Regions from separate parts of the Streptomyces ficellus genome, predicted to be linked through region 1. Evidence: riboswitches for the same ligand, from Rfam matches in the RefSeq annotation. Region 1 holds a riboswitch; each other region holds the start of a gene.
The links. A riboswitch is a leader RNA that binds a small molecule or an ion and turns the genes downstream of it on or off. The one in region 1 is predicted to bind cyclic di-AMP.
Positions count from the first base shown of each region.

Region 2: linked by a shared signal. The riboswitch ahead of EIZ62_RS28580 (C40 family peptidase) and the one ahead of EIZ62_RS12430 (C40 family peptidase) in region 1 are both predicted to bind cyclic di-AMP.
Region 3: linked by a shared signal. The riboswitch ahead of EIZ62_RS04260 (M23 family metallopeptidase) and the one ahead of EIZ62_RS12430 (C40 family peptidase) in region 1 are both predicted to bind cyclic di-AMP.

Region 1 is NZ_CP034279.1:2,875,079-2,885,022, forward strand. It holds gene EIZ62_RS12405 (DUF5691 domain-containing protein) at 1-726, shown strand, start outside; gene icmB (coenzyme B12-dependent isobutyryl CoA mutase small subunit) at 1,043-1,456, opposite strand; gene EIZ62_RS12415 (esterase/lipase family protein) at 1,752-2,588, shown strand; gene EIZ62_RS12420 (M23 family metallopeptidase) at 2,816-4,345, shown strand; gene pcrA (DNA helicase PcrA) at 4,366-6,864, opposite strand; cyclic di-AMP (ydaO/yuaA leader) riboswitch at 7,075-7,241, shown strand; gene EIZ62_RS12430 (C40 family peptidase) at 7,240-8,505, shown strand; gene EIZ62_RS12435 (hypothetical protein) at 8,585-8,938, opposite strand; gene EIZ62_RS12440 (C40 family peptidase) at 9,170-9,944, shown strand, end outside.
Region 2 is NZ_CP034279.1:6,355,001-6,363,500, reverse strand. It holds gene EIZ62_RS28590 (ATP-dependent Clp protease proteolytic subunit) at 50-658, shown strand; gene EIZ62_RS28585 (hypothetical protein) at 662-979, shown strand; cyclic di-AMP (ydaO/yuaA leader) riboswitch at 1,308-1,480, shown strand; gene EIZ62_RS28580 (C40 family peptidase) at 1,484-1,960, shown strand; gene EIZ62_RS28575 (ATP-binding protein) at 2,027-2,458, opposite strand; gene EIZ62_RS28570 (8-amino-7-oxononanoate synthase) at 2,704-3,939, opposite strand; gene bioB (biotin synthase BioB) at 4,083-5,264, shown strand; gene EIZ62_RS28560 (adenosylmethionine--8-amino-7-oxononanoate transaminase) at 5,257-6,561, shown strand; gene bioD (dethiobiotin synthase) at 6,563-7,282, shown strand; gene EIZ62_RS28550 (VOC family protein) at 7,285-7,629, shown strand; gene EIZ62_RS28545 (class I SAM-dependent methyltransferase) at 7,689-8,333, shown strand; gene EIZ62_RS28540 (SDR family NAD(P)-dependent oxidoreductase) at 8,386-8,500, shown strand, end outside.
Region 3 is NZ_CP034279.1:975,068-985,011, forward strand. It holds gene EIZ62_RS04230 (sensor histidine kinase) at 1-356, shown strand, start outside; gene EIZ62_RS04235 (response regulator) at 353-1,072, shown strand; gene EIZ62_RS04240 (MBL fold metallo-hydrolase) at 1,193-2,383, opposite strand; gene EIZ62_RS04245 (carboxymuconolactone decarboxylase family protein) at 2,532-3,083, shown strand; gene EIZ62_RS04250 (TetR/AcrR family transcriptional regulator) at 3,373-3,993, shown strand; gene EIZ62_RS04255 (SGNH/GDSL hydrolase family protein) at 4,123-4,917, opposite strand; gene EIZ62_RS04260 (M23 family metallopeptidase) at 5,070-5,963, opposite strand; cyclic di-AMP (ydaO/yuaA leader) riboswitch at 5,966-6,124, opposite strand; gene EIZ62_RS04265 (tyrosine-protein phosphatase) at 6,720-7,532, shown strand; gene EIZ62_RS04270 (XRE family transcriptional regulator) at 7,552-8,241, opposite strand; gene EIZ62_RS04275 (aspartate aminotransferase family protein) at 8,329-9,714, opposite strand; gene dxs (1-deoxy-D-xylulose-5-phosphate synthase) at 9,711-9,944, opposite strand, start outside.

The sequences.
Region 1 (9,944 bases):
GAGGCGCCGCACGAGTGCGACGCGGGCATGCAGCGCGACGGCGTCCTGCCCGACCCGCCCTCGGGCCGGGGCCAACGGTCCTGGTGGCTGGGTCAGTTGGCGGAGTCGGCCCCGCTCGCCCTCTGGCCGTCCCGGCTGGGCGGCCGCACGCCCGAGGAGATCGTCGCCCTGCCGGTCGCCGACGGCTGGCGGGACGAACTGCACGCCGCGTGGTGCCGGGCGGCGGTCCGGCAGCAGGACGCGGCATGGGCCCGGGCACTGCTCGGCCCGCCCACGACACCCCCGGCGACCGGCCCGGGCACCTCGTCCCTCGCCGAACGGTCGAAACTCCTGTCCGTCCTGCCAGACGGGGAACGGGCCGCGTGGGTGGCCGGCTTCATCGCGGCGCACGGGCTGTCGGAGGCGTTCCAGCTCCTGGGCGTCTGCGCGGTGCCGTGGACCGAACCGCTCGGCCGCGCGGTGGTCGACGCGCTGGACATCGCCCGCGACGCCGGGAGCTACCCGTGGAGCTTCAGCGGCGTGATGGGGCTGGCCGAACGCTGCCTCGACCCCGGCCAGGCCGACCGGCTGGAGGTCCTGACCGCCGTCCCGGACGAGCCGGAAGGCGCCTCGCCGGGCGCCGGGGGCTACTGGTCCGAGGCGTTCCAGCGGCTGGTCGCCACGCTGCGGCTCCGCGCGGCGATGCTCGCCGAACTCACCGGGGCGTCCACCCCGGGGCCCCGGTAACGGGCCTGGGCCTCGGCCCCGGGTGACGGTCGGGTGTCTGCGGACACGGCCGTCCCGGCTCTCGCCGGTGGTGCGGGGCGGGCGCAGGTGGAAGCCGACGCAGACCTTGGGGCCGCCTCGAAGGGGGACGCGCAGGGGGTGTGTTCCGGGCGTAAGACGACTGAGCCTGCGAAGGAGAGCCCGGGACACACCTCCCGGAGCGGACCCCGACGGCAACCGACCCCGCAGGGGCGACCCGCGCAGCGCAACGCCCGCACGGGCAGCACGCCCAGCGCGCGGCGCGCCCGGGCGGGGCCGGGGCGGGCGCCCCGGTGGGTTACGCCTCGGCGGAAACGCGGACGTTCGCGTTGACCCAGTCGACGATCGACGTCGTCGTCGCGCCCGGCGTGAAGATCTCCGCCACGCCCTTCTCCTTCAGCGGGGGGATGTCCGCCTCGGGGATGATCCCGCCGCCGAACACCTTGATGTCCTCCGCGTCGCGCTCCCTCAGCAGCTCGATCACCTTGGCGAACAACGTGTTGTGGGCGCCCGACAGGATCGACAGACCGATCGCGTCCGCGTCCTCCTGGATCGCCGTGTCGACGATCTGCTCCGGCGTCTGGTGGAGGCCGGTGTAGATGACCTCCATACCGGCGTCACGCAGCGCCCGCGCGATCACCTTCGCGCCGCGATCGTGGCCGTCGAGACCCGGCTTGGCCACCACCACGCGGATCGGACCGGTCACACCCATCACTGCCTCCACATGCGTCCCCCGTACCAAAATCCCGGGGAGGTGAACGAACGTTATCTACAGCATCCCGCAACCCGCCGTTTCACGGTAAGCAGGGAGGGGGAAATCACACGTGGGACATGTTCGCCAAGCGTCGTACCCGCATCGGGCGGCCCGGCCGCCTCGCGCGAGCCGGGGCGGCGTCTAGGGAGCCGTAACGAGGTCGTCGTATCACCGTGCCGCCAGCCGCGCGGCGCGGCGGTGCGACCGCGCCGCCACCCTCTCCGAGACGGCACCCCGGTTTCGGAGGTCGGCCGTGAAGGTCCTGTTGCCCTGGAAGCTCCTGCCCTTCTTCCCCCTGACGCTGTCGACCGCGCTGCTCAGGGCCACCGTCCTGGAGCTGGCGATCCTCGCCGGCCACCTGGTCCTCTACCCCACGGGCATGGCGCCGGAGCGGCGGCCGCTCGCCACCGGCGCCACCCGGATCGCGGGCGCGACACCGTCCGCCGGCGCGGACGTCCATCCGCCGACCGTGCTGCTGCACGGCTTCGTGGACAACCGCTCCGTGTTCGTCCTGCTGCGCCGCTCCCTCGTCCGGCACGGCCGGCGCCATGTGGAGTCCCTGAACTACTCGCTGCTGACCTGCGACGTCCGCGCCGCCGCCGAGCTGCTCGGCCGTCACATCGAGGAGATCTGCGACCGCACCGGCCACCGCGAGGTGGACATCGTGGGCCACAGCCTGGGCGGGCTGATCGCCCGCTACTACGTACAGCGGCTCGGCGGCGACCACCGCGTACGCACCCTGGTCACCCTCGGTACGCCGCATGCGGGCACGACCGTCGCACCGCTCGCGGGCGCGCACCCCCTGGTGCGCCAGATGCGCCCCGGCTCGTCCGTACTGCGGGAGCTCAGCGCCCCCGCGCCCGGCTGCCGTACGCGCTTCGTGGGTTTCTGGAGCGATCTGGACCAGTGGATGGTTCCCGTGGAGACGGCGCGCGTCGAGCATCCGGACCTGGTCGCGGAGAACGTGCGCGTCACGGGCATCGGTCATCTCGCCCTGCCGGTGCACCCGGCGGTCGCGGCGGGCGTCCGCCAGGTCCTGGACTCCGGTGGGGCGACCGCCGGAACATCTGATTCCGCGTCCGTGGCCTGACGCGACCCACTCCGGTTTCGAACAGCTCTCGAACGTAGGGCCAAGGCTCTGCCCGCACTCCGCCGAAAGGCGGCCGAATGCCCGTTTCCCGCTGGGCCAAAACCCACGGAAGATTGTCGCTTGCGCATACCGCCGGGTACAGTCGCGCCCACTGCTTTCCCCCTCTGGGTCCCCCGTAGCCGGGGCCGCCCGGATCTGGTTCTGCTGCCGAGGCGAGAGAGAAGTTGGTGAACGACCAGCCCCCCCACGCCGGGTACGTCGGAGACGACGCGTATTCCACCGGCAGCTTCGCCACCGATCCCCTCTTCGGCGCCCTTCCCGGCACGTACGACAACGTCCAGGCGAACGCCTACGACAGCAGCGGCAGCGGCTACTACGCCGACCACAGCGGCCAGTACGACTCCTCCCAGTGGGGCGCCGCCGCCGCGACCCAGCAGTGGGCCACGACGGACACGACCGGGTACGCCGAGTACTCCCAGCACACGGGGCAGTGGGACGCCGGCGCGTGGAGCGAGGCGAGCGGCGCGTACGACACCACCGGCCAGTGGAACCTGACCGCCGAGGCCGCCGGCGCCACCGCCGCCTTCGAGACCGGCGCCTATGACGCCACCGCCTGGAACCATGCCCCCGCGCCGACCGAGACGTTCACCGTCCCCGAGCAGTACGACTACGCGGCGGCCGACCAGGCGCACCCGGCGCAGACGCCTGCCGAGCACCTGACGGAGACCAGGCACCTGACGGAGACCGGGCTCGCCACCGAACCCGAGTTCACCCTGGAGCCCGAGTTCACCCCGCAGTCCGAGTTCACCGCCGAGCCCGAGTTCGCTGTTGAGGCCGAGTTCGCTCACGAGGCCGAGCACGGGGCCGAGTTCACCCCGGAGCCCGAGCACGGGGCCGAGCAGGCGACCGGGTCCGAGGGCCTGCACGACAGCCTCACCCAGACCGCGCTCACGCCCGTCGCCCCCCGCCCCAGCCGCCGCGCCGGCCAGGGCGGTGGCGGCAGCCGTGGGCGCCGCCGCACCCCCGCGAAGCGTTCCGCGCTGCTGACCGTCGCCGTGCCCTCGGCCTGCGTGATGGGCGTCGCCGGCATCGCCGCCGCGTCCGTCAGCGGCCTCAACCCCGGCGGCACCGGCGAGACCAAGAGCGACGAGAAGACGGTGACCGCCGCCGACCCGGCCACGGTCAAGCCGGTCGTCGCCAACAGCGAACTCGACACCCAGCTGGCCGCGCTCAGCGCCGACGCCCGCGACTTCGGCGACCGCGCCAGCCGCACCCAGGAGCGCATCGACCTCAAGGAGCGCCAGGAGGCGGAGCGCAAGAAGCGCGAGGCGGAGGCGGCCCGCAAGGAGGCGCTGCGTCCCAAGTTCGCGCTCCCGGTCGCCCTGCACCAGCTCAGCGCGCAGTACGGTCAGGCGGGCGTCAACTGGATGTCCCTGCACACCGGGATCGACTTCCCCGTGCAGTACGGGACGCCGGTGATGGCCGCGACCGACGGCACCGTACGCACCCAGTGGAACAGCGCGTACGGGAACATGGCGATCGTGACCGCCAAGGACGGCACCGAGACCTGGTACTGCCACCTCAGCAGCACCAAGATCCGCTCCGGTGAGGTCAAGGCCGGCGAGGTCATCGCCTACTCGGGCAACTCCGGCAACTCCACCGGACCGCACCTGCACTTCGAGGTACGGCCCGGCGGCGGCGCCGCGATCGACCCGCTGCCGTGGCTGCGGGGCCACGGCCTCGACCCGACCTCCTGAGCCCGGGGGCCGCCCGGCCCCTACAGCTTCTCGACCGGCGCGTACCGCAGCAGGAGCCGCTTCGGCTTCTCGTCGCCGAAGTCGATGGTCGCCTGCGCGTCCGCGCCCGCTCCCGTCACCGCCATCACCGTGCCCAGACCGAACTGGTCGTGCGTCACCCGGTCCCCGACCGCCAGCGAGATCACCGGCTTGTCCGTCGTACGCCGCGTGGCGAAGCCGGAGGGGCCGGCGGACCGCGAGCGTGACGACAGCGAGGAGGACAGCGACGACGCGATGCCGGACACCGGGCCGGACGGCTTGGCCGTCGCACCCGTGCGCTTCCACTCCAGGTACGCGCCGGGGATCTCCTCCAGGAACCGCGACGGCGGGTTGTAGGAGGGCTGCCCCCACGCGCTGCGCATCGTCGACCGCGTCAGGTAGAGCCGCTCGCGGGCGCGGGTGATGCCCACGTACGCCAGGCGGCGCTCCTCCTCCAGCTCCTTGGTCTGGCCGAGGGCGCGCATGTGCGGGAACACGCCGTCCTCCATGCCGGTCAGGAACACCACCGGGAACTCGAGGCCCTTGGCGGTGTGCAGCGTCATCAGCGTGATGACGCCGGAGCCCTCCTCGTCCTCGTCGGGGATCTGGTCGGAGTCGGCTACCAGGGCGACCTGTTCCAGGAACTCGGCCAGGGTGCCGGTACCTTCGCCCTCGCCGCGGTCCTGCTCGAACTCCAGGGCGACGGCGGCCAGTTCCTGGAGGTTCTCGATACGGGTCTCGTCCTGCGGGTCGGTCGAGGCCTGGAGTTCGGCCAGGTATCCCGTGCGCTCCAGGATGGCCTCGAGGACCACCGCCGGGCCGGCGCCCGAGTCGACGACGGTGCGGAGCTCCTCCATGAGGGTGTTGAACCGCTTCACCGCGTTCGCCGAGCGGGCCGCCATGCCGTACGCCTCGTCGACGCGGCGCAGCGCCTGCGGGAAGGTGATCTTCTCTCGCAGCGCCAGCGCGTCGACCATCGCCTCGGCGCGCTCACCGATGCCGCGCTTGGGGACGTTGAGGATGCGGCGCAGCGGGACGGTGTCCTCGGGGTTGGCCAGGACGCGCAGGTAGGCGAGGACGTCCCGGACCTCCTTGCGCTCGTAGAAGCGGACGCCGCCGACGACCTTGTACGGCAGGCCGACGCGGATGAAGATCTCCTCGAAGACACGGGACTGGGCGTTGGTCCGGTAGAAGACCGCGACGTCACCGGCCTTGGCGTCGCCCGCGTCCGTCAGCCGGTCGATCTCGTCGGCGACGAACTGCGCCTCGTCATGCTCGGTGTCCGCGACGTACCCCGTGATGCGGGCGCCCTCGCCGGCGTTGGTCCACAGGTTCTTGGGGCGGCGGCTCTCGTTGCGCTCGATGACCGCGTTGGCGGCGGAGAGGATGGTCTGCGTGGAGCGGTAGTTCTGCTCCAGCAGGATGGTGGTGGCGTCCGGGTAGTCCTCCTCGAACTGGAGGATGTTGCGGATGGTCGCGCCGCGGAAGGCGTAGATCGACTGGTCGGCGTCACCGACGACGCACAGCTCGGCCGGGTCCAGGTCCTCGTACCCGGTGCCGACCAGCTCGCGGACGAGCGTGTACTGGGCGTGGTTGGTGTCCTGGTACTCGTCGACCAGGACGTGCCGGAAGCGGCGGCGGTAGTGCTCGGCGACGTCCGGGAACGCCTGGAGCAGGTGCACCGTCGTCATGATGATGTCGTCGAAGTCCAGGGCGTTGGCCTCGCGCAGCCGCGCCTGGTACATCCGGTACGCCTCGGCGAGGGTCTTCTCAAAGCCTCCCCCTACGCCTTCGGCGTGGGAGGTGCCCCCAGCGGCCTGGTCGGCGAAGGTCTCCTCGTCGATCAGCTCGTTCTTCAGGTTGGAGATCTTGGCGCTGAACGACTTGGGCGGGAACTTCTTCGGGTCCAGGTCCAGGTCGCGGCAGACCAGCGCCATCAGCCGCTTGGAGTCGGCGGCGTCGTAGATCGAGAAGGACGAGGTGAAACCGAGCTTCTTCGACTCGCGGCGCAGGATGCGGACGCACGCGCTGTGGAAGGTCATGACCCACATGGCGTTGGCGCGCGGGCCGACGAGCTGCTCGACGCGCTCCTTCATCTCGCCGGCGGCCTTGTTGGTGAAGGTGATCGCCAGTATCTGGCCGGGGTGGACGTGACGCGTGCCGAGGAGGTGGGCGATGCGGTGGGTCAGCACCCGGGTCTTGCCCGATCCGGCACCGGCGACGATGAGCAGCGGGGAGCCGGTGTGCACGACGGCGGCGCGCTGCTGCTCGTTCAGCCCCTCCAGCAGCGCGGCGGGGTCGACGACGGGACGGTGGGCGCCGTCGCGGTAGTGGGTGTCCCGGGGCGGGGGAACGTCGAAACGGTCCCCGAAGAGGTCGTGCGGGACCTCCTCCGCGGCCGGGGCGTCCCCGGGGCCCTCGGAGTCCTCGGGCGGCGGCGGGGGCTCCTCGGAGTGGTTCCGGAGGTCCGCCAGGAAGCTGTCGTCAAAGAGGCTGCTCATCGCCTATCGAGTCTAGGCGGCCCCACTGACACCCGTGGACGAACCGCGAACCGGCCCGATTCGTCACCCTCCGTACCGAGTCGGCGACATCACGCCAAGGTCACGGAAACGTATCGGGCATATCGAACATCATCCTTCACAGCACCACCACAGGTTGGCTAGCGTGCTCGCCCAGGCGGTCCGTTTTCTCTTCGGCGAACCACGCCAGTCGGATCGCCCACGCCGAATTCGTGCTGCCCTCGGGGCAGTTCGGAACCGGGGACCCACACGCACGACCGAGGTGAATCGGCCCGCAGCCCCTCGGGCACGGCCGTAGGGCACCTTCCGTTCCGCCCGAACCTGACAGCTAACCCGGTAGGCGGTCCACGGAAGGAGATGCCGGCCTTGGCGTCGCATCGCAAGCCGCGCGCACCGCGCACCTTGCAGACCCTGCATGCCCACTCCCCCGCCGTCGGGGTCACGACGGCCGCCGCCCTGGCCTCGGTCACGCTCCTGTCGTCACAGAGCGCGACCGCCGCACCCCGGACGGACGGACCGGCCACGCCGGTGAGCGACCCGGACAGCAAGCCGGACGGCAGGCCGACGGTCGAGGAGGTCCAGAGAAAGGTCGACGACCTCTACCGGCAGGCGGGCACGGCGACGCTGCAGTTCCCCAGGATCCCCAAGGCCACGGAAGCCCCGGCCCCGCAGCGGCGCGAGGCCGGCCGGACGGCCGACGGCGCCGCGCGGCGTACGGAAGCGCCGAACGGGTCCCGTCGCGCCCTCGGCGCCCCCGAGGCCGCCCCGTACCGCTCGGGCGGACCCGGCCCGGCCGCCTCGCTGACCCTCGCGGACGACCCGCAGGACTCCGTGGACCGGACACAGCTGATGGACCGGACGCAGCTGATGGACCGGCTCACCGACCGGGAACCCGAACCGCTCACGCCGTACGAGCCGCCGGCGACGGCAGCCACGGCGGCAGTCGCGGCCGGGACCTGGGGCGGAGAGGAGCAGCGGCCGGCGGCGACGTCGGAGCCGGACACCCTCGCCGCCTCGCAGGCCTCCCTACGCACCACCAAGCAGACCGTCCAGCGCAAGCTTGCCGAGGCGCGGGCCCTGTTCGCCCGGCTGACGGCCGGGGAGCGGGTACGGGCGGAGATGCCGTGCGTGAACCTCGGCCAGGCGCCCGGCCAGGAGCCGGGCTTCACGCAGGCGCACGCGCCGGACCTGGGCTTCACGCAGGCGCAGGCGCAGGCACAGGCGCCGGGGCCGGCGCCGGCGGGCGTGGGGCTGGACGGCGGCAGTGGTCCCACGGCCAAGGCCCGCGAGGTCCTCGCCTTCGCCGAGGCCCAGATCGGCAAGCCGTACGTGTGGGGCGCGACGGGCCCGAGCTCGTACGACTGCTCCGGGCTCACCCAGGCCGCGTGGCGGGCGGCGGGGGTCTACCTGTCGCGCACCACGCGGGAGCAGGTCATGGAAGGGCAGCGGGTGGCCGTGGAGGACCTGCGCCCGGGGGACCTGGTGTTCTTCCACGACGACGTCAGCCACGTCGGGATCTACCGGGGCGACGGGAAGATGATCCACGCGCCCAGGCCCGGTGACAGCGTCCGCGAGGAGTCGGTGTACTCCATGCCCGTGCACAGCGCCGTGCGCCCGGCCTGACCCGAGGCGGACGAACGACCCCGGCGGGCACGGCGGGCGCGGCGGGCCTGACGGTTCCGCCGGGCCCGCCGGCCGGCGGTCAGGTCCAGAGCGTGGCGATGAAGATGTTGGCCACCGTCAGGCCGCCGACCGCCCCGAAGAACGCCTTGTCGACCCTCTCCTCGTCACGCTTGACGTAGACCAGGGCGAGGATGACGACTAGGACCGCGAGCTTCACACCGATCTTGACGTTGTTCACGGCCTGGTCGTCGGCCTGGTTGAGGCCGACCAGGGCCACGCCGGTGACCAGCATGGTCAGGGCGCCGTGCAGCATCGCGGGGCTGAAGCGCGCCGTTCCCTCACCCATCGCCTTCATCTGGGTCAGGAAGCCGCCCAGCAGGCTGGCGATACCGATGACGTGCAGTGCGACGAAGACATTGATGAGTGCGTCCATGGGCCGCACCCTAACCGGGGCCATATCACCGGCCCCCGGCCAGGGTTGCCTCAACGGTCGCATCGGTCGCGGCTGATACGGAATGCGGGATTCCGAGCGTGCCCGCTCCGGCGAATTCGTTCGTGAACCCTCACCTGGGGCCAATTGCGGTCATGCCGCCGCCGGGCCGTGACCTCCAGGTTTAGCGTCCTCCCCCAGACCCACCCCCGGCGAAGGGAAGTGACCGCCCTCGTGGCAGCGCACCGGAAACCCAGGCAGCACCCGCTGAGCGGCCGTGCCGCCGTCACCCTGGCACTGGCCGGGGCGGCCACCGCCACCGCCTTCGAGGGTTCCGGACACGCCGAACCCCGCCAGACGCCCGCCCAGGTCAGGGCACAGGCCGACCGGCTGTACCAGGAGGCCGAGGAGGCCACCGAGAAGTACAACGGCGTCAAGGAGGAGGCCGAGCGGGCCGAGGCGGCGCTCAAGGCCCTGCGCGACGAGGCCGCCCGCCGGACCGCCCGTCTCAACGCCGCCCGCGACGCGCTCGGCTCCGTGGCCACCGCCCAGTACCGGGGTGGCGGCCTCGACCCCGCCGCCCGGTTCCTGCTGTCCAGCGACCCGGACGCCTACCTCCGCAGCGCCGCCGTCGCGGACCGGGTCGGGGACCGCCAGGCCGCGGCGGTCGGCGCCGCCGCAGGCCAGGCCGCCGAACTCGCCAGGCTGCACTCCGAGGCCACGGGCCGGCTCCGCGACCTGGCCGCGCGGCGGGCCGAACTCGCCCGCCACAAGGCGACGGTCCAGGACCGGATCGGGGCCGCCGAGAAGCTCCTCGACCGGCTCACCGCCGCCCAGCGCGCCGCCTACGACGGCGGTTCCGCCGGGGCCGGCGCGGCGACCGGCCCGGCGCCCGTCGGCGCCGCCGCCCCGGTGCAGGGCACGCGCGCCGCGCAGGCCGTCGCGTACGCGTACGGCGCCCTCGGCAAGCCGTACGTGTGGGGCGCGACCGGCCCGGGTTCGTACGACT
Region 2 (8,500 bases), 3.5 Mb from region 1:
AACGAGATGTACGTCCTGTACATTTTTTACAGAGACAAGGAGCTGCGCGATGAGCCATGCCGCGCGTCATGTCCTGCCCGAGTTCACCGAGCGCACCAGCACCGGCACCCGCACCCTGGACCCCTACTCCAAGCTGCTCGAGGAGCGGATCGTCCTCCTCGGCACGCCCCTCGACGACACCGCCGCCAATGACGTGATCGTCCAGCTCCTGCACCTGGAACACGCCGCGCCCGACCGGGACATCGCGCTCTACATCAACTCGCCCGGCGGTCCGGTCAGCGCCATGACGGCCGTCTACGACACCATGCGGGCGATCCGCTGCGACGTGGAGACGACCTGCATCGGGCAGGCCGCGTCGACCGCCGCCGCCCTGCTCGCGGCGGGCGCGCCCGGCAAGCGCATGGCCCTGCCCGGCGCGCGCGTGCTGATCCAGCAGCCGTCCTTCGACGAGCCGTTGCACGGCCGGCCGACGGATCTCGGCATCCACGCGGACGAGTTGCTCCGGCTGCGCGGCCAACTGGCGGCGATCCTGGCCCTCCACACCGGCCGGAGCCGGGAGCGCGTCGACGCCGACCTGGAGCGAGACACGTTCCTCGACGCGTCCGCCGCCGTGGCGTACGGCCTGGTGGACCAGGTCGTGCCCCGGCGCGGGAGGTGAGCGGTGCTGCCACCGGAGCATCCGCCGCTCCCCGCGCTCACCCGGGCCGAAAGCGCGTTCGTCGACAGCTGGCTCGAAGCGGTCGACCTGCTGGGGCGGACCAACCCGGCGCGGGCCACCCATACGTACAGCGCCCTGCGCGCGGCGCAGGCCCTCGTGGGGCGCGCGACGGCGCTGCGCGAGGCCCTGACCTGGATGCACGAGCGCGGCGAGAGCGAAGTACATGCCCATACGCTGGCGCGAGCCCTGCGGGTGCTTGACGGCGAACGGCGCGCGGGTCGCGTGACAGTCCCTCACAATCGAGGCGTGGGACCGACGTAGCCCTCCCCCGAACGGGCTCAGGAGTACGAGAACCGCTCCCTCGTTCAGCCTACGCATTCGGACGAATTTCGGACGACGCGAGTTGCGCAGCACGCGTACGCATCTGGCGGAATATCAGGTTCCGCCGCTGGTACGGGGATCGTCGATGTCACGTCGCCGGGCCCCAAATCGGCTCTGTCCACCCGAATGGATCAGTCGTGAGGAGCCTCACAAACGGCCGTTTCGACTCGGAATTTCCCCTCGGGATGGGTCAAGATCCCTGACGACGACAAGCCCCCGCCACCGCGGCGGGGCGGTCCGGGCGGACGCCGAGTCCTGCCGCCGTCCGGATGACTGGTCGACAGGAGTGGATCGGCAGGAGTGGAGGACCCGAGCAGTACGGGTGACCGAACGATGTACGTCCCATCGGTCGCCCTTGGGGTGAAGCCGCGCGAGCGGCCGGGCAACTTCGCCAGCCCGAACCCGACAGGTCATCCTTCACAGGCGGCTGACGAAGGGTTGCGCATGACCGCGCAGATTCATGTCCCGTCTCTGCTGTCCCGGGCGGGTGCCGTCTCGGCACTCACCCTCGCCGCCGTCGGCGGCACGATGCTGGCGCCCGGCGCCGTGTCCGAGGCGCAGGCCGCCCCGGCGTACGCCGGCAAGGCGCTGAACGTCGCCGCGTCCAAGAAGGGCGCACCCTACAAGTACGGAGCGGTGGGCCCGTCCCGGTTCGACTGCTCGGGGCTCACGCTCTACTCGTACAAGAAGGCCGGCAAGACCCTGCCGCGTACGGCGCAGCAGCAGTACAACAAGACCCGGCACATCTCGGCGTCGAGCCGGCAGAAGGGTGACCTGGTCTTCTTCCATCGGGGGAGCAACGTCTACCACGTCGGGATCTACGCGGGTAACAACAAGATCTGGCACTCACCGAAGTCGGGTTCGGTGGTGAAGCTGGACAAGATCTGGTCGAAGTCCGTCTGGTACGGACGCGTCCGCTGATCGTCCGGCGATGACCCGTGGTGCGGGGGCGGCCGGGCGCGTCCGGCGCACCCGCACCGCGGGCGGTCAGGTCTGGACCGGGACCGACCAGGGCAGTGCGATCCAGACCGTCTTGCCGCCCTCCGCGGTGGGGGTGACCGAGAGGCGTCCGCCGCACTCCGCGGCGAGCCAGCGGATGATCACCATGCCGCGCCCGTTGTCCTGCTGTACGGCGGCGGGCAGCCGCTGCGGCCAGCGCGGGTGGCTGTCCGTGACCCCGATGCGCAGCCGCTCGTCCCGCTCCAGCCGGACGTCCACCGTGAAGGTCGGCGACTGCCCGAAGGTGTGCTGGACGGCGTTGGTGGCGAGTTCCGAGACGATCAGCCGTACGGTGTCGGCGGTCTCGGCCCCATCGGGGAGCCCCCATTCGCTGAGGACGCCCGCCACGTATCTCCGGGCGGCGGAGACCGAGACGGGATCGCTCGGCAGGGTGATGGATGCTTCCTGATGGTCCGCCATGGCGACGCTGTCCCTTTCCCACCGGGGCCGGACTCCGACACGAACCGGATGTTTTGTGAGGACGGCCTCGGATTGCGCTTCGCGCCAGACTGCCACTTATGTCGCTCCTGATGGGGGCGATCCACCAGGATCCGCATATATCTGTCGCCCGAAGCGGTGAACTCTGCTACTCGAGACCGGATTTGGGCGGCAAACTGGTGGGTTGGTCCGGCGGCCCGGGAGACGGTGACGTAAGGCAGGACCGCTCAGCCGACCGGGACCGGTGAGGTGCGGAGGATCGTCGCGACCGCCTCGTCCAGTTGACGTTCCGTCAAGTCGGCTCGGGCGGTGAGACGGAGGCGCGAGATGCCGTCGGGCACCGACGGCGGCCGGAAGCACCCCACCGCGAGCCCCTCGGCCCGGCAGTCGGCGGCCCACCGCACGGCCTGCTCCGGGGAGGGGGCCCGCACCGACACCACGGCGGCGTCCGGCCGCACCGCGGTCAGCCCCGCGGCGGTCAGCCGGGCGTGCAGGGTGGACGCCACCGTACGCGCCCGGCCGGCGAGGTCCGGCTCGGCGCGCAGCAGCCGCAGGCTCGCCAGGGCTGCGCCCACGGCGGCCGGGGCGAGCCCGGTGTCGAAGATGAACGTCCGGGCGGCGTTGACCAGGTGGTCGATCACCCGGGCGGGACCGAGGACCGCCCCGCCCTGGCTGCCCAGCGACTTGGAGAGGGTGAGCGTGGCGACCACGTCCGGGTCGCCCGCGAGCCCCGCCGCGTGCAGCGCGCCCCGCCCGCCCTCGCCCAGGACGCCCAGGCCGTGCGCGTCGTCGACCACCAGCGCGGCACCGTGCTCCCGGCACGCCGCCGCCAGTCCGGCCAGCGGCGCCGCGTCACCGTCGACGGAGAAGACCGAGTCGGTGACCACCAGCGCCTGGCGTCCCGGGTGGGCGCCGAGGGTCTTGGCGACCGCGTCGGGCTCGGCGTGCGGGACGACCGCGGTCTCGGCGCGCGAGAGCCGGCAGCCGTCGACGATCGAGGCGTGGTTGCCCGCGTCGGAGACGATCAGCGAGCCCCGGGCGCTCAGCGCGGTCAGGGCGGCGAGGTTGGCGGCGTAACCGGACGAGAACACCAGGGCCGCCTCGAACCCGCAGTACGCGGCCAGTTCCCGCTCCAGCTCGCCGTGCAGCTCGGTCGTCCCGGTCACCAGGCGCGAGCCCGTGGCGCCCGCGCCCCAGCGGCGGGCCGCCTCGGCGGCGGCCGCGGTGATGGCGGGGTGGTGCGTGAGGCCGAGGTAGTCGTTGCTCGCCAGGTCCAGGACGTCGGGCTCGGCCGGCCGGGGGCGGAGGGTCCGGACGAGACCCGCGTCCGCCCGGCGGCGCGCCTCGGCGTCGATCCATCCGAAGGGCGCGGCGGCAGGCGGGCCGGAGGACGGGCCGGAGGGTGTGGCGGGCGGCGGCCCGGACGGGGAGGCGGGCGGCGGGTCGAGCGGAGCCTGGGGCATGTCCGGTTCCCTTTTGTAGACAGCGAACAGACCCTAATGGTGGTGGGGTGGTACCGGAGTGTGGTTATACACACACTCGAAACGGACTCTCCTGTGGAGTTCCTCCTTGGCCCGGGGCCGTGCCGTAGGCCAGGATCTGCGTCATGGACCTGCTGAACACGCTGGTGGACAAGGGGCTTCGGCGCGAGCTGCCGACCCGCGAAGAAGCGCTCGCCGTGCTGGCGACCTCGGACGACGAGCTGCTCGATGTGGTGGCCGCGGCCGGGAAGGTACGCCGTCAGTGGTTCGGACGGCGGGTGAAGCTCAACTACCTGGTCAACCTCAAGTCCGGCCTGTGTCCCGAGGACTGCTCATACTGCTCCCAGCGGCTCGGTTCGAAGGCGGAGATCCTCAAGTACACCTGGCTGAAGCCGGAGGAGGCGTCCAAGGCCGCCGCCGCGGGTGTCGCCGGCGGCGCCAAGCGGGTCTGCCTGGTGGCCAGCGGCCGCGGCCCGACGGACCGGGACGTCGACCGCGTCTCGAAGACCATCGAGGCGATCAAGGAGGAGAACGAGGGCGTCGAGGTCTGCGCGTGCCTCGGGCTGCTCTCGGACGGCCAGGCGGAGCGGCTGCGGTCGGCCGGCGCCGACGCGTACAACCACAACCTCAACACGTCCGAGGGGACGTACGGGGACATCACGACCACGCACACCTACGCGGACCGGGTCGACACGGTGCAGAAGGCGCACGCGGCGGGTCTGTCCGCGTGCTCCGGTCTGATCGCGGGCATGGGCGAGAGCGACGAGGACCTGGTCGACGTCGTGTACGCGCTGCGCGAGCTGGACCCGGACTCGGTCCCGGTGAACTTCCTGATCCCCTTCGAGGGCACGCCGCTCGCCAAGGAGTGGAACCTGACCCCGCAGCGGGCGCTGCGCATCCTGGCGATGGTCCGGTTCGTGTGCCCGGACGTGGAGGTCCGGCTGGCCGGCGGACGCGAGGTGCACCTGCGTTCGCTCCAGCCGCTGGCCCTGCACCTGGCCAACTCGATCTTCCTGGGCGACTACCTCACCAGTGAGGGCCAGGCGGGCAAGGCGGACCTGGACATGATCGCGGACGCCGGCTTCGAGGTGGAGGGCACGGACACCACCACCCTGCCCGAGCACCGCGCGGACGCCTCGTCCTGCGGCACCGGTGGCGGGTGCGGCTCGGGTTCGGTGTGCGGCTCCGAGGAGCCCGCGCCCGCGCAGCCGGTGGCCACCGACACGGCCCGTACCGACCAGGCCCGTACCGACCTGGTGGCCGTGCGCCGCCGGGGCGCCGGCACCGACCTCGCGCCCAATGCGTGACGGCACCGGGGCCGGGCTCGACGCGGCCGGGCTGATCGCGCTCGACCGGGCGCATGTGTGGCACCCGTACGGTCCGATGCCCGGCCGTACCGACCCGCTCGTCGTGGAGTCCGCCTCCGGGGTGCGGGTGCGGCTCGCCGAACCGGCGCACGGGCACGACGAACTGGTCGACGGCATGTCGTCCTGGTGGTCCGCCGTCCACGGCTACAACCACCCGGTGCTCAACGAGGCGGCGCGCGGTCAGCTGGACCGGATGAGCCATGTGATGTTCGGCGGGCTCACCCACGAGCCCGCCGTGCGCCTCGCCACGCGGCTGGTCGAGATCACTCCGGAGCCGCTGCGCCACGTGTTCCTCTGCGACTCCGGCTCGGTGTCGGTCGAGGTCGCGATCAAGATGTGCCTCCAGTACTGGCGCTCGGTGGGCCGGCCCGCCAAGCAGCGGCTGCTGACCTGGCGCGGCGGCTACCACGGCGACACGTGGCAGCCGATGTCGGTGTGCGACCCCGAGGGCGGGATGCACGAGCTGTGGTCCGGCGCGCTGCCGCGGCAGGTCTTCGTGGGACCGCCCCCGGCGGAGTACGAGGAGTCGTACGCGCGGGAGCTGCGGGAGGCGATCGGGCGCCACGCGGACCAGCTGGCGGCGGTGATCGTCGAGCCGGTGGTGCAGGGCGCGGGCGGGATGCGGTTCCACGACCCGGAGTACCTGCGGGTGCTGCGGGAGGCGTGCGACGCGCACGACGTGCTCCTGGTGTTCGACGAGATCGCGACCGGGTTCGGGCGCACGGGCACGCTGTTCGCGGCGGAGCACGCGCGCGTGGCGCCGGACGTGATGTGCCTGGGCAAGGCCCTGACCGGCGGCTACCTGTCGCTGGCGGCGACGCTGTGCGCCAGCCGTGTGGCGGACGGCATCTCGCGGGGCGAGGTGCCGGTGCTGGCGCACGGCCCGACGTTCATGGGCAACCCGCTGGCCACGGCGGTGGCGTGCGCATCGATCGATCTGCTGCTGGGCCAGGACTGGCAGCAGGAGGTCAAGCGGATCGGAACGGGACTCCGGGACGGGCTGGCGCCGGCCGGCGAGCTGCCCGGCGTGCGCGACGTGCGCGTGCTCGGCGCGATCGGCGTCGTGCAGCTGGACCACCCGGTGGACATGGCGGCCGCGACGGCGGCGGCGGTCCGCGAGGGCGTGTGGCTGCGGCCGTTCCGGGACCTGGTGTACGTGATGCCGCCCTACGTCACGGGTGACGAGGACGTGGCACGGATCTGCCGCGGGGTGTTCGCGGCCGCGCGGGAGGGATGACATGTCGGTACTGGTCGTCAGCGGTACGGGCACGGAGATCGGCAAGACCGTCGTCACGGCGGCGCTCGCGGCGGTGGCACGGGCGGCGGGCCGCTCGGTGGCCGTGCTGAAGCCCGCGCAGACCGGGGTCGCACCGGCGGAACGCGGTGACGCGGACGAGGTCGTGCGGCTCGCCGGGGGCGGGGTCACCGCCGCCGAACTGGCCCGGTTCCCCGAGCCGTTGGCACCGGACACGGCCGCCCGGCGGGCCGGGATGGCGCCGGTGGGCCCGGCCGAGGTGGCCGACGCCGCGGCCAAGCTGGCGGACGAGCACGACCTGGTGCTGGTCGAGGGCGCGGGCGGACTGCTCGTGCGGTACGACGAGGAGGGCGGCACGCTCGCCGACGCCGCCCGGCTGCTGGACGCCCCGGTGCTGGTGGTGGCGCCCGCCGGGCTCGGCACGCTCAACATGGTGACGCTCACCGCGGAGGCGCTGCGGGCGCGCGGGCTGGTGCAGGCGGGCCTGGTCGTCGGCAGCTGGCCGGACGAGCCGGGGCTCGCGGAGCGGTGCAACGTCACGGACCTGCCGAAAGTCGCGGGCGCTCCGCTGCTGGGCGCGGTGCCCTCGGGCGCGGGCGCGCTGCCGCCGGACGTGTTCCGGGCCCGGGCGGGCCGGTGGCTGGCCCCGGCTCTCGGCGGCATCTGGGATGCGGACGCGTTCGCCGCGGCCGTACGCTCCTGATCATGCGAGCTGTCGTCAGTGAAATGGTGTTCGACTGCGCCGACCCGGCCGCGCTGGCCCGGTTCTGGGCCGCGCTGCTGGGCGGCGAGCCGGTCGACCGGAGCCCGGACTGGTCATACGTCGACCCGCCGGACTTCGTCCGGGTGGCCTTCCAGCGCGTACCGGAGGGCAAGGCCGTGAAGAACCGGCTGCACCTGGACCTGGAGGGGGGCGACGTGGCCGCCGCCACGGAGGCGGCGGTGGCCCTCGGCGCGGTGCGGCTGGGCGGCGTCGTGGCGGACGAGCACGGCCACTTCCAGGTGCTGCGCGACCCGGAGGGCAACGAGTTCTGCTTCGTGTCCGGCTGACGGGGGGACACTGACGGTGTCGGGTCCGGGACCGTCGGCCGTCTCCCAGGAGGTCCGTGATGCGGGACACCGTCCACCACCCTCTGTTCGCCCGCTTCTACGCGCGCATGAGCGTCACCATGGACACCCGCGGCGGGGTCGCCGGGTACCGGCGGGAGCTGCTCGCCGGGCTGTCCGGCCGGGTCATCGAGGTCGGCGCGGGCAACGGGCTGAACTTCGCGCACTACCCGGCCGCCGTGTCGGAGGTCGTCGCGATCGAGCCCGAGCGGCGGCTGCGGCAGCTGGCGGCCACCGCGGGGCTGCGCGCCGACGTGCCGGTGGACGTGGTGCCGGGTGTGGCGGAGGCGCTGCCGGTGAAGAGCGAGGCGTACGACGCGGCGGTCGCGTCGCTGGTGCTGTGCACGGTGCGGGACCTGCCGCGTGCGCTCGGCGAGCTGCGGCGGGTGCTGCGGCCGGGGGGCGAGCTGCGCTTCTTCGAGCACGGCGTCGCCGGGGGGCGGGCCGCGGCGACGGCCCAGCGGGTGCTGGACCGCACGGTGTGGCCGCTGCTGTTCGGGGGCTGCCACACGGCGCGCGACCCGCTGGCCGCGATCGAGGCGGCCGGGTTCGAGATCGCCTCGCACCGCCGGTTCCGCATCCCGGAGCAGGGCCCGGCGACACCGACGTCCTTCTGCGTGCTCGGGGTGGCCAGGCGGCCGGACTGAGCCCGCACCGCCGTGTGCGGCCCGCGTGGGGTGATCACACTAGGGTGCGGGCATGACTGCGCACGCGTACCTCTCGAACCTGTTCTCGCTGGACGGCCGGGTCGCCCTGGTGACGGGCGGCAGTTCCGGTATCGGCCGGGCGATCGCGGGTGCCCTCGCGCGGGCGG
Region 3 (9,944 bases), 1.9 Mb from region 1:
GACGGGTTCGGGACACGGGGCTGCCGGTCGACCTGGCCGTGACCGGGCCGGCCCGTTCCCTCCCGCCCGGTCTGGAGCTCGCCGCCTACCGCGTGGTCCAGGAGGCCCTGACCAACACCGTGAAGCACGCCTCCGGCGCCACCGCCGCCGTGACCGTCGAGTACGGGCCGGAACGGCTGCGGGTGGAGGTCACCGACACCGGGGGAGACGTGGGTGCGGGAGCGGCGACCGGCAGCGGGCGGGGCCTGATCGGCCTGCGCGAGCGCCTCGCCGTCTACGGCGGAACCCTGACCACCGGCCGCCGTCTGACCGGCGGCTACCGTGTGGAGGCCCTGATCCCCCTGGAGGCACCGTGACCGAGCCGCTGCGCGTGCTCCTCGCCGACGACCAGACCCTGGTCCGCACCGGATTCCGGATGATCCTCGGCGCCGACGGCATCGACGTCGTCGCCGAGGCGACCAACGGGGCCGAAGCGGTCGAGGCGGTCCGCCGCACCCGTCCCGACGTGGTCCTGATGGACATCCGGATGCCCGAAATGGACGGTCTGGAGGCCACCCGCCGCATCCTCACCGGCGCCCCCGGCGAACCCCGCGTCCTCATCCTGACCACCTTCGACCTCGACCGGTACGTCTACGCGGCCCTGTCCGCCGGCGCCAGCGGCTTCCTCCTCAAGGACGTCACCCCCGAGCAGCTGACCGCGGCCGTCCGCACGGTCCGTACCGGCGACGCCCTCCTCGCGCCCGCCATCACCCGCCGCCTCGTCCAGCGTTTCGCCGGAGGCGACCATCGATACAGTGCCCGGCACGGCGATGACACGACCGCCCTCCACCGCGACCTCGCCTCGCTCACACCGCGCGAACTGGAGGTCCTGGGCCTGCTTGCCCGCGGGCTGAGCAACGCCGAACTCGCCACCCGCCTCCACCTGGCCGAGGCGACCGTCAAGACGCATGTCGCCCGGATCCTGGCCAAGCTCGGACTCCGGGACCGCGTCCAGGCCGTGATCGTCGCCTACGAGACGGGTCTGGTCAGCGCGGGCGCGCACGAGGCCGTTGGGCAGTCCACCGAGACGTAGAACGCGGACGTGGAAGGCGGCCGGGGGCGGGGGCCGGGAGCCGAAGCATGCGCCCGCCCTCACCGGCGCTTTCCTACGAGCGCGGGGCGGGCCGCCCCGCCGGGTCGTCCACGCTCGCCGTCACCGCTCACCCGCGAGGTCGAGGTCGCCGCTGCGCGGCTCGGCGGGGACCTCGGCGGCGCGCCACGGGCGGGCGATCGGGCGTGATATCGCCCGCCACCACGGCTCCACCGGCAGCCTCGCGGCCGGCTCGAAGGGCTCGCCGGGGTGGGGGAACGCCACCGCCTGGCCCGCCGCCTCGGCGGCGTCCTTCGTCCACTCCGCCGGCTCCGCCCAGGGGTGAGGGGCGAGGTTGAACGTCCCCCAGTGGATCGGCAGGAGCACACCGTGGGGCGCGCCCGACTGCAGGTCGAGGTGGGCCCGGAGGGCCTCCTGCGGGGTCATGTGGATGTCCGGCCAGTACTCGCTGTACGCACCGAGCTGGATCATGGTGACGTCGAACGGCCCGTGCTCGGCGCCGATGTCCCGGAAGCCCTCGAAGTACCCGGTGTCGCCGCTGTGGAAGAGCCGGTGCTCCGGCCCGGTGACCACCCAGGAAGCCCACAGGGTGTGCTGCTGGTTGCGCAGGCCGCGGCCGCAGAAGTGGCGGGCCGGGGTGGCGGTCAGCCGCAGGTCGCCGACCTCCGTCGACTCGTTCCAGTCCAGCTCCCGCACGCGGGAGGCGGGCACGCCCCAGTGCTCCAGGTGCGCGCCGACGCCGAGCGGGACGACGAAGAGGGTGTCCGAGGCCGCGAGGGCGCGTATCGACGGGAGGTCGAGGTGGTCGTAGTGGTCGTGGGAGATCACCACCGCGTCGACGGGCCCCAGCGCGGCGAGCGACAGCGGGACGGGATGCAGCCGCTTGGGTCCTGCGAAGGAGAAGGGCGAGCAGCGTGCGCCCCACACCGGGTCGAAGAGGATCCGGTGGCCGTCGGTCTCGGCGAGCACGCTGGAGTGTCCCATCCAGGTGATCCGCAGTCCGGTGGCCGCGGGGCGGGCCAGGTCGGCGACGGTGGTGGGGTGCACGGGGACGCCACCGGTGGGCGCCCGGCGGGCCCGGGACTCCTTCTCGAAGTAGACCTTCGCGAATTCCAGGGTGGAGCCGGACGGTCTGTGCCTGGTCCCGACCGGGTTCTGGAAGGTGCCGTCCGCGAAGTTCGGCGACCGGCGGATGCGCTCCATCCGCTCTCCGGTGGCGTCCGCGCCGAAGGCGGCCGGCCGCAGTGCGCGCAGTCGGTGGCGGAGCTGGGGCGGGACGCCGGAGCCGGTCACGGTACCTCCAGGGGGGTGAGCGTCCTTCCATTATGGGCGGGGGGTACGACAACCCGGGGGCGGGCCCGGCGGGTGCGATGTCACATCGGTGACCGCCCCGTCCGTCGTACCGGTGAAAGGTTGTCCACCCGTACCCCAGGAGGCCCTCATGGCCCGCATCTCGCTCACCCCGCCCCGCACCCTGCTCTTCCGCGCAGTCGAGTGGTACGCGAAGCGCACCTACGGAATGGGCCTCGACCCGGTCCGCGCGGCCGGGCACAACGGGCGCGTCCTGCGCACGACCCTGCGGTTCGAGCTGGCCGTCGGCCGGTGGAACGCCCTGGACCCGACCCTCAAGGCGCTGGCCGTGATGGCGTCGGCCGCCGAGATCGGGTGCAGCTGGTGCATGGACTTCGGGTACTGGGAGAGCACCCGGCACGGCGTCGACCCGCGCAAGCTGCGTGACCTGCCGGTGTGGCGGGACAGCGACGCGTACACGGCGCGGGAGCGTGACGTGCTGGAGTACTCCGAGGCGATGACGGCCACCCCTCCGGCCGTCGAGGACGACCTGGCCGAGCGGCTGCGCAAGGAGCTCGGCGAGGCGGCGTTCGTGGAGCTGACGGCGATGGTGGCGCTGGAGAACATGCGCTCCCGGACCAATGCCGCACTGGGCCTGACCAGCCAGGGCTTCAAGGACCGGTGCGAGCTGCGGCACCGCTGACCCGCCGCCTGCCCCGCGCCTGCCCCGGGCCCCGGTGGGGAGTGGCCTGGCGTGCGCGGGGTCCGGGGCGAGCGAAGCCCGACGGTGCTCCACGGACACGACCTGGGGAGTGTCCGGAAAGTATCGGCGTCCGCCCGGAGGGCGGGGGCCGTGGCGTCCGGTGCGTGCTGTCGCAAGGCGGAGGAGGGAGACATGGCGGAGCCATGGCGACCGACGACAACGCGGCGACAGTGCGTGCAGGGCGTCACGGGCCAGGCGAGACTTGACGGACACGACCTAGGGTGGCGGCGTGGGCAGAGTGCGGTTGAGCGTGGCCGAGCGGCGCGAGGAGCTGCTGCGAGCCGCCGTCGAGCAGATCGAGGCACGGGGTGTGGCAGCCGTGCGGATCGCCGACGTGGCTTCCGCGCTGGGCGTGAGCAACGCGCTGGTGCTGTACCACTTCTCCACCAAGGAGAAGCTCGTCGCGGCCGCCTTCGCGTACGCCGCCGAGGGCGACCTCGCGCACCTGCGCCGGCTGCTGGGGCGCCGGACCACGGCCACCCGCCGGCTGCGCGCGGCCGTGCACTGGTACGCCCCGACGGGCCGGGCCAAGGGGTGGCGGCTGTGGATAGAGGGCTGGGCGGCGGCCCTGCGCGAACCGGCGCTGCGGGTGGTCGCCCAGGACCTGGACCGGCAGTGGAAGGCGGCGCTGACCGAGGTGATCGCGCAGGGGGCGGCGGCCGGCGAGTTCCGGTGCGAGGATCCCTCGGCCGCGGCCTGGCGGCTGACCGCGTTCCTCGACGGCCTCGCCGTCCAGATGACCGCCTACGCGGCGCCCTTCACCCGCGCCGCGATGCTGGCCTGGGCCGACGAGGCCCTCGCCCGCGAGATCGGCCGCCCCGCGGCCCCACCGGACGCGCCCCGCCGATGACGACGCCCGCGCAGGCCCGGAGCCCGGGGCGCGCCACCGGCCCGGCCCGGCGCGCCGCGTGACCCTCACGTCGCGCCACGTACCTGTCAGGACCGGTGTCCTCCGCACCGCCCCGCAGGGCCGGCGCCGTTACAGGGGCAGCAGGTCCGGTCGCTTGGCGGAGACGTGGTCGCCGGACGACTCGCCGCGCAGCCTGCGGCCGATCCAGGGGACCAGGTACTCGCGTGCCCAGTTGATGTCGTCGCGGCGCAGTTCGAGGGGGCCGCGCGGCGGCAGCGGTGGCCAGGGCTGGTCGGGGTCGGCGGGGACGTCCACGCCCAGGACCTGGCCGGCCCGGAGCGCGACCCGGGTGTGGCCCTCGGGAGACAGGTGCAGCCGGTCGTCGTCCCAGGCGCGCCGGTCCTGGACGGTCTTGAGGGACCACAGGTCCAGCACCGGGCACCCGTACCGGTCCGCGATCGCGCGCACGTGCCCGTTGTACGTGGCGATCTTGCCGCGGAGCCGGCGCAGCACCGGCACGGTCCTGGTGTCGAACCCGGTCGTGACCAGGACGGTGCCGACCACGGACGTCAGGTCGGCGACGGCGCGCTCGAAGCGTTCGGCGACCTCGTCGGGGTCGCTGCCGGGGCGGATGATGTCGTTGCCGCCGGCGCAGAAGGTCACCAGGTCCGGGGCGAGTTGCCGGGCCCGCGGCACCTGTTCGGCCACGATCTGGTCGAGGAGGCGTCCGCGTACGGCGAGATTGGCGTACCGGAATCCCTCGGTCTCCGGCAGCCGGTCCGCGAGCAGCACCGCGAGACGGTCCGCCCAGCCGACGAACGTTCCGTCGGGGCCGGGGTCTCCGACGCCTTCGGTGAAGCTGTCACCGATCGCCGCGTACGACCCGAATACGTCACGGTCTCTGAATGTCGAATCGTCTGCCACGGGAGCACATCCTTCACCGGGAGATGTGACCTACGCGACCGTAAGGAGGGGTTGACGGGGGGTGATGTTTGCCACCGGTCAAGATTGTCCCAAGCGCGGAATACGACTCCGCCCGGCACCGGGACGCGGTGCCGGGCGGAGGAACGTTCGCGTCAGAGCGAGACGCCGTGCTGGCGCAGGTACGCAAGCGGGTCGATGTCCGAGCCGTAGTTGGGGCTGGTCCGGATCTCGAAGTGCAGGTGCGGGCCGGTGGAGTTGCCGGTGGAACCGGACAGGCCGATCTGCTGGCCGCCGCTCACCGACTGGCCGGAGGAGACGGACAGCGAGGAGAGGTGGGCGTACTGCGAGTAGTTGCCGTCGGCGTGCTTGATGACGACCTCGTTGCCGTAGGCGCCGCTCCAGCCGGCCGAGACGACGGTGCCCGCGCCGACGGCCTTGACGGTCGTGCCGGAGGAGGCCGAGAAGTCGACACCGGTGTGGTAGCCGGAGGACCAGCTGGAGCCGGAGGCGCGGTAGGAGGTGCTGACGCCGGCGTCGACCGGGGCGGTGAAGCCGGAGCCGCTGGTCTTCGGGGCGGACTGGGCCGGGGCCTCGGACTTGGCGGCGGAGCGCGAGGCGCGGCTCTCGTCGCGGTCGTCCGCCTTGGGCTTGGCCGGGGCGGCCTTCGCGGGGGCGGCCTTCGACTTGGCGCCGAGGGTGAGCTCCATGCCCGGGATGATCAGGGACGGGTCCTCGCCGATGACCTGGCGGTTGTCCTGGTACAGCTTCTTCCAGCCGCCCTTGACGTTCTTGTTGTGGGCGATCTTGGAGAGGTGGTCGCCGGAGACGACCGTGTAGGTGCGCGGCGCGGCCTTCTGCGGGGCGGCCTGGGCGGCTTCGGCGGTCACGGCCTGCGGCGCGGCGGCGGGGGCGGCCTGCTCGGCGGCGTGCGCGCCGGTGGCCCCGAAGAGCGGGAGCGCGAAGGCCGCGCCACCCGTACCGGCGGCGACGAAACCACGCGTGATGGTGCTGGACTTGGGACGGCGGTGCTTACCCTTCGCGGGCATGGCGATTTCCTCTCCGGCGCCTGCGAGGTGAGCTGTCGGGTTCGGACTGGAGTTGTCCGGCCGCGTCATGGACGCGACTTCACCCCGAGCCGGTCCCGGAAATCCGGGTCGGCGTACTACCTGGGTCCCCCGCTCCTGCCACGCGTGGGTGGGTGCGAATTCCGACCGGTGGCAGGATTCGGCGGTCCGGCCGGATTGCCGAGACCGTAAGCGAGTGGGGTCGGCGTGAACAAGCCGCTGATTTCCCCACCGCATTCCGGGCGGTGGTGAAGCCCGGGAATTCCGGTCACCCTCCGTGGACAAGGGATCATGAATTCCCGCTGTGGGCACGGAATTTGTGGAGGGTGTCCCGCCACGGACGGTCACAGTTATGACGCTGCTCACGTGGCTCCGGCCATCTCCCGGGCGACCAGGGCACGTTATACCCAATCACCCAATACGGACAGAACAGCCATTAGCTGACGAGTCTTGCCAATCCCACCGCGTAGGCGGCTGGATGCGGCAGCCCCGGTCCGCGCAGCGCCGGGTTCACGAACACCATCGAAGACCTACGAAGTGGGACAGAAGCGCATCTACCGTCTCCGGTCCATGGGCCGCGACGGCCCGGCTGCGGGCTCGTCCACCCCCCGCGACCATGGGAAGGGCAACGGATGTGCGACGCGCACGGAGATTGATTGCCCGACGCACCGATGTCGTATCGTCGGATCGCGAACATCGTCGGCGGCGGACGCCGACCGCAGACACGGAGGAGCCCCCGTGACGCAGGAGCTGCCGCAGGTCCCGTCGACAGAGCCCGAGCTGACCGGGGTGCGCAACTTCCGTGACGTCGGCGGGCTTCCGACGGTGGACGGCCGGCGGGTGCGCCACGGGATCCTGTACCGCAGCGGCCACCTCGCGCACGCCACGGGCACGGACGCCGCCTTCCTCGCTGGTCTCGGTCTGCACACGATCTTCGACTTCCGCAACGCCGCCGACCAGAAGCTGGAAGGTCCGGACGTCGAGCTCCCGGGCGTACGGAACGTGAACATCCCGCTCTCCGACCCGGCCGACGGCGCGGAATTCTGGACCATGGTCCGGGACGGCGACCTCGACCAGCTGCGCTCCATCCTGGCGGACGGCAAGGGCGCGGCCCGGATGACGGCCTCGTACCGCATGATCATCAAGGAGCGCACCGCCGAGCACAGCCGGGTCCTCCACGCGCTCGCCGAGGACAGCGTCCCCGCCCTGATGCACTGCGCGGCGGGCAAGGACCGGGCCGGGCTCTCCATAGCGGTGTCCCTGCTCGCGGTCGGCGTCGAGCGCGACGCGATCGAGGAGGACTACCTCAAGTCCAACGACCCGCACCGCCGCTACAAGGTGCGCCGCAGCGACACCTCCCCCGCCGCGATGTCCCCCCAGGTCATGGAGCTGCTCAGCCCGCTCTTCGAGGCCCGCATCGACTACCTGACGGCGGCCTTCACCACGATCGAGGAGACCTGGGGCTCGACCGAGCGGTACCTGACCGAGGGCCTGAAAATCAGCCCCGAGACGCGCGAGCGGCTCCGCGAGCGGCTCCTCGACCAGGGCTGAGCCCCACGCCCGCCGCCGGTCAGCGGCGGTGGGCGTCCGTGCCGAGGCACAGGTCCGCCGCGGCGCTCTGCATAAGGGTGTGGACGAACAGCAGCTCGGCCCCGGCCCGGGTCGCCGCGGCGATCCGGTGCGGGGTCAGCGAGTCGAAGTGGGCACTGTCCCCGGGGTCGAGCACGTGCACCGCCTCACCGAGGGCCAGCCGCACCCGGCCGTCGAGGACGTACAGCCACTCCTCCCCCGGGTGTACGCGCACGAGGTCGCCCGGCGCCGCATACGGCACGCGGACGCGCAGCGCCTGCATCGCCCGCCCGGGGCCGCCGGCCTGGTGGTAGATCCAGCCGTCCGCCTCGGCGGGCTCGGCCCGGCCGCCCCGGACGATGGGGTCGCGCTCGGGCGGCACCTCGCCGAGCAGCTCGGACACGGTCGCGCCGTAGGTACGGGCCAGCCCGAGCAGCATCGGCAGCGAGGGCTGGCGGCGGCCGGTCTCCAGGCGGGACAGGTGGGCCGGGGAGAGCCCGGCGCGCCGCGCGGCGGCCTCCAGGGTCAGCCCCCGGCGCCTGCGCAACGCCCGCAGCTGCGGCGCGACGTCCGGCAGCGCGCCGCCGCCTTCGTTCTCCTCCGCCGGCGATGAGGCGTCCGGCGACCCGGGGTACGGCGACCCGGGGTCCGGCGACCCGGAGTCCGGCGAGGGTGCGGGAGAGGTGTTCATGGCTCCATTGCGCCAGGCTTCTGCCTCAGAGGCAAGCCGGTTGCCCCTGAGGCAGGAGGCAGAGGGCGGCGGGCAGGAGACAGGGGCTCAGCGGTTGGCGACCGCCTGCTTGACCAGCGTCTTGCCGAAGTCCCACATCAGGCCGCCGCCGCTGTGCGCCTCGTCCATGACGGTGGTGAACGCCGCCACGAAACGGTCCACCTCCCGCTCGCCGATGATCAGCGGCGGGATCAGCTTGATGACCTCCAGGCGGTCGCCCGAGACCTGGGTGAGGATGCGGTGCCGTTGCAGCAGCGGGACCACGACCATCTGGGCGAAGAGCCCCTTGCGGGCCGCCTGGAGCATGGTCCACCGGCCGCGCAGGCCGAGCGAGGACGGGCGGCCGAACTCGATGCCGATCATCAGGCCTCGGCCCCGCACCTCGTGCAGCATCTCGTAGCGGTCGACCAGCGCGGCGAGCCGGGACTTCAGCTGCTCACCGGTCCGCCGGGCGTTGGCCACGATCTCCTCGTCGTCCATCACGGACAGGACCGCGAGCCCCGCCGCCATGGCCTGGGCGTTGGAGCCGAAGCTGGCCGAGTGGATGAGCGTCCGGTCGAGCGACGAGTAGACGCGTCTGAAGATCCAGTCCTTGCCCAGCGTGGCGCCGACCGGCACGTAGCCGCCCGACAGGGCCTTGGCGACGCACACCAGGTCCGGCTCCACACCGTCCTCGTGCTGGTAGCCGTAGAAGGCGCCGGTCCGGCCGAGGCCGGTCTGGACCTCGTCGGCGATGAGCAGCGCCTTGTGCCGGTGGAGCAGGTCCTGCGCGGCGCGCAGGAACCCGGGAGGGGTCTCGTGCACGCCCTTGCCCTGGATGGGCTCGACGATGAACGCGGCCACGTCGCCGCGCTTCAGCTCCCGCTCCAGCGCGTCCAGGTCGCCCAGCTCGATGGCGGTGTCGGGCAGCAGCGGGTCGAAGCCGTCGCGGAAGCAGCTCTCACCGTTGACCGAGAGGGAGCCGGTGGTCAGTCCGTGGAAGGCGTGCGAGCAGTACAGGACGCGGGGCCTGCCGGTGGCGCACCGGGCGAACTTCAGCGCGGTCTCCACCGCCTCCGTGCCGCTGTTGGAGAAGAAGGCCCGGTCCAGGTGCGGCGAGCGGGCGAGGAGCCGCTCGGCGAGCAGTCCGGGCAGGGGCGGGCAGTCGAAGCGGGTGAGGTCGGCGAGCTCCGCGTCGAGGACGTCGTGGAGGGCCTTGCGTACGACGGGGTGGTGGCGGCCGAGGCCCATGACGCCGAAGCCGGCGAGCATGTCGAGGTAGTCGTTGTCCTCGGTGTCCCAGAAGTAGGCGCCTTCGGCGCGTTCGTAGGTGTTGTCGAAGCCGATCGTCTGGAGCATCCGCGGCAGCTGCGGATTGAGGTGGCGGGCGTGCAGCTCGTAGCCCTCGGTGCCGCGCTCGGCGAGCAGTGCGGCCAGATCGAACTTCTTGCTCATGCGTCGTTCTCCTTGCCTGCCAGGGCTGCGCTGATCCGCCCCGCGATCTCCACCGGGGTGAGTCCGATGTCGGCCAGCACTTCGCCGCGCTTGGCGTGGGCGAGGAACTGTTCCGGGATGCCGAAGGTGCGCAGGGGTACGTCGGTGCCGGCGTCCCGCAGCGCCTGGCCGACCGCCCAGCCGACGCCGCCGCTGCGGACGTTGTCCTCGACGACGGCGACCAGCCGGTG